2 regions of the Hydrogenophaga sp. SL48 genome follow, and region 2 is predicted to be linked to the other one. Evidence: riboswitches for the same ligand, from Rfam matches in the RefSeq annotation. Region 2 holds a riboswitch; the other holds the start of a gene.
The links. Region 2 has a riboswitch for S-adenosylhomocysteine ahead of metH (methionine synthase). Riboswitches for the same ligand answer to the same signal wherever they lie in the genome.
Positions count from the first base shown of each region.

Region 1 (3,411 bases), 1.1 Mb from region 2:
GGCTCCAGACCAGCCCGATGGCCAGGCTGCCCAGCACCAGCCACAGCGCCACCGGGTTCTGTGGGCCGACCCACGCCAGCAGCGCGGGGCCGATCACGAAGGTGGTGCCCACCATGGTCTCGAACAGACCGACCATGCGCCCGCGTTGCTGCGGCGGCGCGAACTCGGCCACCACCGCCTCGGCCAGCACCCAGCGCAGGCCCGAGGCCGCGCCGGCGATGAAATCGAGCACGAACCACGCCGGCAGCCAGTCGGTGAACAGAAAGCCCGTGGTGCTCACCACCGGCACCGCCGCCGCCAGCCAGAGCGTGGGCCGCCGCCCCAGCCGCTGCGTGATGGCCGAGGCAAACGGTGTGATGACGAACACCCCCACCCAGCCGCTGGCCGCGAACAGCCCGGCCAGGGTGGTGGACACGTCGGCGCCCTTGAGCCGCAACAGCAGCAGCGGCAGCAGCATGAAATAGCCCACCAGCTCGAAGAAGGTGGAGCCGAAGATGGCCCAGAGGCCGAGCCGGGCATGGGGCGGTGGCGCCGCGGGCAGGGCGGTGCCGCTGTGGCCGGGTGGCAGCGGGTGTTCGCTCACGAGGCCTCCCGCGCCGAGAGCACGGCCTGCGCCACCTCGGCAAAACCGGCGCCGCGCTCGCGCTGCGTCACATACCGCGGCCGGTGCGCGAGCCGGTCCCAGAAGCGAGCCACATTGGCCACGCCCACGCTGTGAGGGCAGTGGCCGAACATGGTGGCGTCGTTGGTCGAGTCGCCGACATAGACCCAGCGCCGCAGCTCGGCGTCGAGGTCGCGGCCGAGCCGCTCGCGCACGATCCAGCGAGCGCCGGCCAGCTTGTCGTGGCCGCCGATCCAGCCGTTGATGTGGATCGAGCTCACGGTGGCGTTCAGCCCGCCGTCCTGCATCAGCCGCACCACCTGAGCGATGGTCGCCTCGTCCAGTTGCGTGAACTCGCTGTGGTCGATGGCGATGTCGGTTTCGCGGCCGGGGCTGTCCTGCGACAGCCGGGTGTGCGGCAGCGCGCTCAGGATGTGCTGCGCCACCGCCTGCAGCTGGGTTGCGTTGGCGCGCCGCGTGGCCTCGTCCTGCAGCCAGGCCTTGCACAGCGCGCCGTCCGCCCCGCGCCACAAGGCCACGGCGCCGTTCTCCGCGACGATGGCGTTCACCGGCCAGGCCAGTGCAAAGGCCTCGCTCCAGCCCGCCGGGCGCCCGGTGATGGCGAACACCGGCAGGCCGACCGCGCGCAGCCGGTGCAGTGCGGCCAGCGCGTCGGGCGTGATGGCGCCTTCGGTGGTGAGCGTGTCGTCGATGTCGGTGAGCACCCCGTGGATGCCGGCGCGCTCGGTCTGCGGCCAGTCGGCCAGTGACGGGGAAAGGGGGAAGTGGGGCATAAAGGGGGAGCAGTTTCGCAGATGTCAAAAAACCGGGGCTGCGGTAGAATCCCCCGATCCGAGGAGCGTTGCAGCGCACCCCTGACCACCGGTCAGCGTGGGGCGTGAGGCTCGGAAATCCATGCAACGACGCTCATCCACTGACGTGTGATGGGCTTTTTTTTGCCTGTTCATGCCAGTGGTTCTTGCCAACCTCATCTGGAGTTTCCATGAACGCTCGCATCCCGACCGCCGTCAACACCGACTGCGCCATCACCGACATCAGCCTGGCCGCCTGGGGCCGCAAAGAAATCCGCATCGCCGAGACCGAAATGCCCGGCCTGATGGCGATCCGCGAAGAGTTCGCCAAGGCGCAGCCGCTCAAGGGCGCGCGCGTCACCGGCTCGCTGCACATGACCATCCAGACGGCCGTGCTGATCGAAACCCTGCAGGCCCTGGGTGCCCAGGTGCGCTGGGCCTCGTGCAACATCTTCTCCACGCAGGACCACGCCGCCGCCGCCATCGCCGCCAGCGGCACGCCGGTGTTCGCCATCAAGGGCGAGAGCCTGGCCGACTACTGGGACTACACGCACCGCATCTTTGAATTCGGCGCCGCCGGCACCGAAGGCGAAGGCCCGAACATGATCCTGGACGACGGCGGCGACGCCACCATGCTCATGCACCTGGGCAAGCAGGCCGAGAAGGACCAGAGCGTGCTGGCCAACCCCACGAGCGAAGAAGAGCAGATCGTCTTCGCCGCCATCAAGGCCAAGCTGGCCGTGGACCCGACCTGGTACAGCCGCAAGGGCGCGCAGATCATCGGCGTGACCGAAGAGACCACCACCGGCGTGCACCGCCTGAAGGAAATGAGCGTCAAGGGCTCGCTGATGTTCCGCGCCATCAACGTGAACGACTCGGTGACCAAGAGCAAGTTCGACAACCTGTACGGCTGCCGCGAGAGCCTGGTGGACGGCATCAAGCGCGCCACCGACGTGATGATCGCCGGCAAGGTCGCCTGCGTGGCCGGCTACGGCGACGTGGGCAAGGGCTCGGCCCAGGCCCTGCGCGCCCTGAGCGCCCAGGTCTGGGTGACCGAGATCGACCCCATCAACGCCCTGCAGGCCGCGATGGAAGGTTACAAGGTCGTGACCATGGAATACGCCGCCGACAAGGCCGACATCTTCGTGACCACGACCGGCAACAAGGACGTGATCCGCCACGAGCACATGGTCGCCATGAAGGACCAGGCCATCGTCTGCAACATCGGCCACTTTGACAACGAGATCCAGGTCGCCACGCTGGAACAGTACGAGTGGGAAGAGATCAAGCCCCAGGTCGATCACGTGATCTTCCCGGACGGCAAGCGCATCATCCTGCTGGCCAAGGGCCGTCTGGTGAACCTGGGCTGCGGCACCGGCCACCCCAGCTTCGTGATGTCGTCGAGCTTCGCCAACCAGACCATCGCACAGATCGAACTGTTCACGCACAGCGATTTCTACGAAGTGGGCAAGGTCTATGTGTTGCCCAAGCACCTGGACGAGAAGGTCGCGCGCCTGCACCTGAAGAAGGTGGGCGCCATGCTGACCGAGCTGAGCGACGAGCAGGCCGCGTACATCGGCGTGCCGAAGCAGGGCCCGTACAAGCCCGACACGTATCGGTACTGAGTACCCCCCGCGCCGCCTTCGGCGTCACCCCCCAAGGGGGCGGCGCTGGCGGCCCGGCGGAGCCGGTTCCGCGGCGCCCTGGGGTCTCGCGGCCTTCGGACCGCTCGTTTCGCTCCGGCGAAGTCGCTTTACCCGTTGCATTGAGTCTCCATGCGTGCCGATCAATTGCTCGTTGACCGCGGCCTTGCCGCATCCCGTTCGCAGGCCCAACGGCTGATCGCCGCGGGGGTGCGCTGGCGTGTGTCACCCGGCGACTGGAAAGCCGTCACCAAAAACGGCGAGGAGCTGCGCGAGACGGTGGAGCTGGAGCTGCTGGACACGGCGGAGTCCCGCTTTGTGTCGCGCGGTGGCTTGAAGCTCGACGGCGCACTCA
Region 1 is NZ_CP063400.1:5,290,789-5,294,199, forward strand. Features, by position in the region: gene IM738_RS25200 (MFS transporter) at 1-583, opposite strand, end outside; gene IM738_RS25205 (HAD-IIB family hydrolase) at 580-1,395, opposite strand; S-adenosyl-L-homocysteine riboswitch at 1,450-1,537, shown strand; gene ahcY (adenosylhomocysteinase) at 1,605-3,038, shown strand; gene IM738_RS25215 (TlyA family RNA methyltransferase) at 3,189-3,411, shown strand, end outside.
Region 1: linked by a shared signal. The riboswitch ahead of ahcY (adenosylhomocysteinase) and the one ahead of metH (methionine synthase) in region 2 are both predicted to bind S-adenosylhomocysteine.

Region 2 (3,411 bases):
GCCAGGTCCCAGGTCTGGAAGAACGGTGCCCAGTCGATGTACTTCGCGATCTCGGCGAGGTCGAAGTTCTTGAACTGGCGCTTGCCGATGAACTTGGGTTTCGTGGGTTTGAAGCTGGCCCAGGCCACGGCGTCCGGCGAGGCTGCTGCGGGCGAGCCCTCACCCCCGCCCTCTCCCAGAGGGAGAGGGAGTGAAGACGGGTGCCACTTGTTGGCGCGCGCCTTGTCCAGCGACCACAGTGGCACCTGTTTCTTGTTGGCGTGTTGTGTGCGCACCTTGTCGTAGTCGGCGTTCAAGTCGGCGATGTACTGCGCCGCCTGGTCGGAGAGCAGGCCCTGCGCCACGCTCACGCTGCGCGAGGCGTCCGGCACATAAACAACAGGGCCGCTGTAGTGCGGCGCGATCTTCACGGCGGTGTGCACGCGGCTGCAGGTGGCGCCGCCGATCAGCAGCGGGATCTGCTTCTCGCGGAAGTGGGCGTCCTTCTCCATCTCGCTGGCCACGTACTGCATCTCTTCCAGGCTGGGCGTGATCAGGCCGGAGAGGCCCACGATGTCCGCGCCCTCTTCCTTGGCCTTGGCCAGCACCTCGTGGCAGGGCACCATCACGCCCATGTTCACGACCTCGAAGTTGTTGCACTGGAGCACGACGGTGACGATGTTCTTGCCGATGTCGTGCACGTCGCCCTTGACCGTGGCGATCACGATCTTGCCCTTCGTCTTCACGTCCTGGCCGGCGGCGGCCTGGGCCAGTTTTTCGGCTTCGATGTAGGGCAGCAGGTGGGCCACGGCCTGCTTCATCACGCGCGCGCTTTTCACCACCTGCGGCAGGAACATCTTGCCCTGGCCGAACAGGTCACCCACGACGTTCATGCCGTCCATCAGCGGGCCTTCGATCACGTTGAGCGGGCGGCCGCCATCGGCTTCGATCTGGCGCCACATTTCTTCCGTGTCTTCGGTGATGAACTCGTTCATGCCGCGCACCAGCGCGTGGCTCAGGCGCTCGCGGATCGGCAGCGCGCGCCACTCGTTTTTCTTGCTGTCGTCCTTGGCCGCACCCTTGGCGTTTTCGGCCACTTCCACGAGGCGCTCGCCCGCATCAGGCCGGCGGTTCAAGACCACGTCTTCCACGCGCTCGCGCAGCTCGGGCTCCAGCTCGTCGTACACGCCCACCATGCCCGCGTTGACGATGCCCATGTCCATGCCCGCCTGGATCGCGTGGTACAGGAACACGGTGTGGATGGCCTCGCGCACCGGGTCGTTGCCGCGGAAGCTGAACGACACGTTGGACACGCCGCCACTCACCTTGGCGCCCGGCAGGTGCTGCTTGATCCAGCGCGTGGCGTTGATGAAATCGACCGCGTAGTTGTTGTGCTCTTCGATGCCGGTGGCGATGGCGAAGATGTTGGGGTCGAAGATGATGTCTTCGGGCGGGAAGCCCACCTCGTCCACCAGCACGCGGTAGGCGCGCTCGCAGATCTCGACCTTGCGTTCGTAGGTGTCGGCCTGGCCCTTTTCGTCAAAGGCCATCACCACCGCGGCGGCGCCGTAGCGCTTGACCAGACCGGCCTGGCGCTTGAACTCGTCCACGCCCTCTTTCATGCTGATCGAGTTGACGACGCCCTTGCCCTGCACGCAGCGCAGGCCGGCCTCGATCACCTCCCACTTCGAGCTGTCCACCATCACCGGCACGCGCGCGATGTCGGGCTCGCCAGCGATCAGGTTCAGGAACTTCACCATCGCGGCCTTGCTGTCGAGCATGGCCTCGTCCATGTTGATGTCGATCACCTGCGCGCCGTTTTCCACCTGCTGGCGCGCCACGGCCAACGCCTGCTCGTACTCGCCGTTGAGGATCATGCGGGCGAAGGCCTTGGAGCCGGTCACGTTGGTGCGTTCGCCCACGTTGACGAACAGGCTGCCTTCGCCGATGCGCAGCGGCTCCAGGCCGGACAGCAGCATGGGCGGCACGGCGGCGGACGAAGAAGGGGAAACGGCGGAATCGGAAACGGCGGTATCGGAAACAACGGACATGAGGCTCACCAGGGTTGCGGGCAAAAACTGGTGAGCGCCGTTGCAGGTCTGTGCGACCGGCCGGGACCGTGTGGCCCCGACGTCTCAAGCCTGACACCGGGTGCGGGCATCTGGTCGATGCCCCCGGCGCTGCAGCGCTCCTTGAGAGGGGGTGATTTTATGCCAACGCCCCCGGCGCGGGGGTTCGACCGAACGCCGCATCAGCGGCGGTTCAGCGGCTGAGCAGGTCGATGTACGCCTGATAGCTGAAGCTGCGGTTCTTCTTCTGCCCGGTGACCTCGGTCACGATCCCCAGTTCCTGCAGCAGTTTGACAGCCGCGCTGGCGGTGGGAAACGTGGTGTTCAACGCCGCCCGGACCCGCTCCACACTGAAGCGCGGCATGGTCGGCAGCAACTCAAACAGCCGGTAGCTGGCCGGGCCTGCCTTGGCGTGTTGCAGCAAACGCCGGCGGTCGGCCGCCACCAGGGTGGCCAGCGCCACGATGTCTTTCTCCGCCTCGGCCGCAGCCACCTCGACGCCTTCCAAAAAGAAGCCGACCCAGCCCTCCCAGTCGCCCTCGGTGCGCACGTCGGACAGGTGCCGGTAGTAGGCACTCTGGTGCCGCTTCAGGTAACCGCTCAGGTAGAGCAAAGGCTCGGGCAGCAGGCCCCAATGCTCCAGCAGGGCCGCGATCAGCAGCCGCCCCATGCGCCCATTGCCGTCCAGAAACGGGTGGATGGTTTCGAACTGCTGGTGCACCAGCGCCACCTTGACCAGAGGCGGCAAGCCGCCCGCGGGCGCATGGATGAAACGCTCCAGATCGGCCAGCAACACCGGCACCCGGTCTGCCGGCGGCGGCACGAACACCGCGTTGCCCGGGCGCGTGCCACCGATCCAGTTTTGTGAGCGGCGCAGTTCGCCCGGTTGCTTGCCGGTGCCACGCACGCCGTTGAGCAACAGGCGGTGCGCATCGCACAGCAGGCGCACGCTGATCGGCAGGCCCGACGCGTCGCGCAGGTTGTCCTGCACCAGCCGGAAGGCCTGCAGGTAGTTGGTGACCTCCTCCACGTCGTCGGTGTTGCTCACCACCAGCCCGGCCTCGTCGTCAAACAGGTCGGTCAGCGTGGCCTGCGTGCCTTCGATCTGCGAGGTCATCAAGGCCTCCTTGCGGATGGCGCTGTAAAGCAGCCAGTCCACCGAAGGCACCAGCCCCGCCACAGCCGACAGGCGCGCCAGCGCCATCTGCGCCGCGCGGTTGCGCTCAACCCAGGCCGATTCCGCCAGAACCGGAGCCGAGGGTGGCAAGGCGTGAGGCACAAACGCTTTGACCGGCTCCCCGAGGGTGGTCTGGGTGATGTAGGTGCCGGTGACGCGCTTCATGTGCAAGTCCTCTTTTGAACA
Region 2 is NZ_CP063400.1:4,198,191-4,201,601, forward strand. Features, by position in the region: gene metH (methionine synthase) at 1-2,030, opposite strand, end outside; S-adenosyl-L-homocysteine riboswitch at 2,056-2,179, opposite strand; gene IM738_RS19885 (Fic family protein) at 2,242-3,390, opposite strand.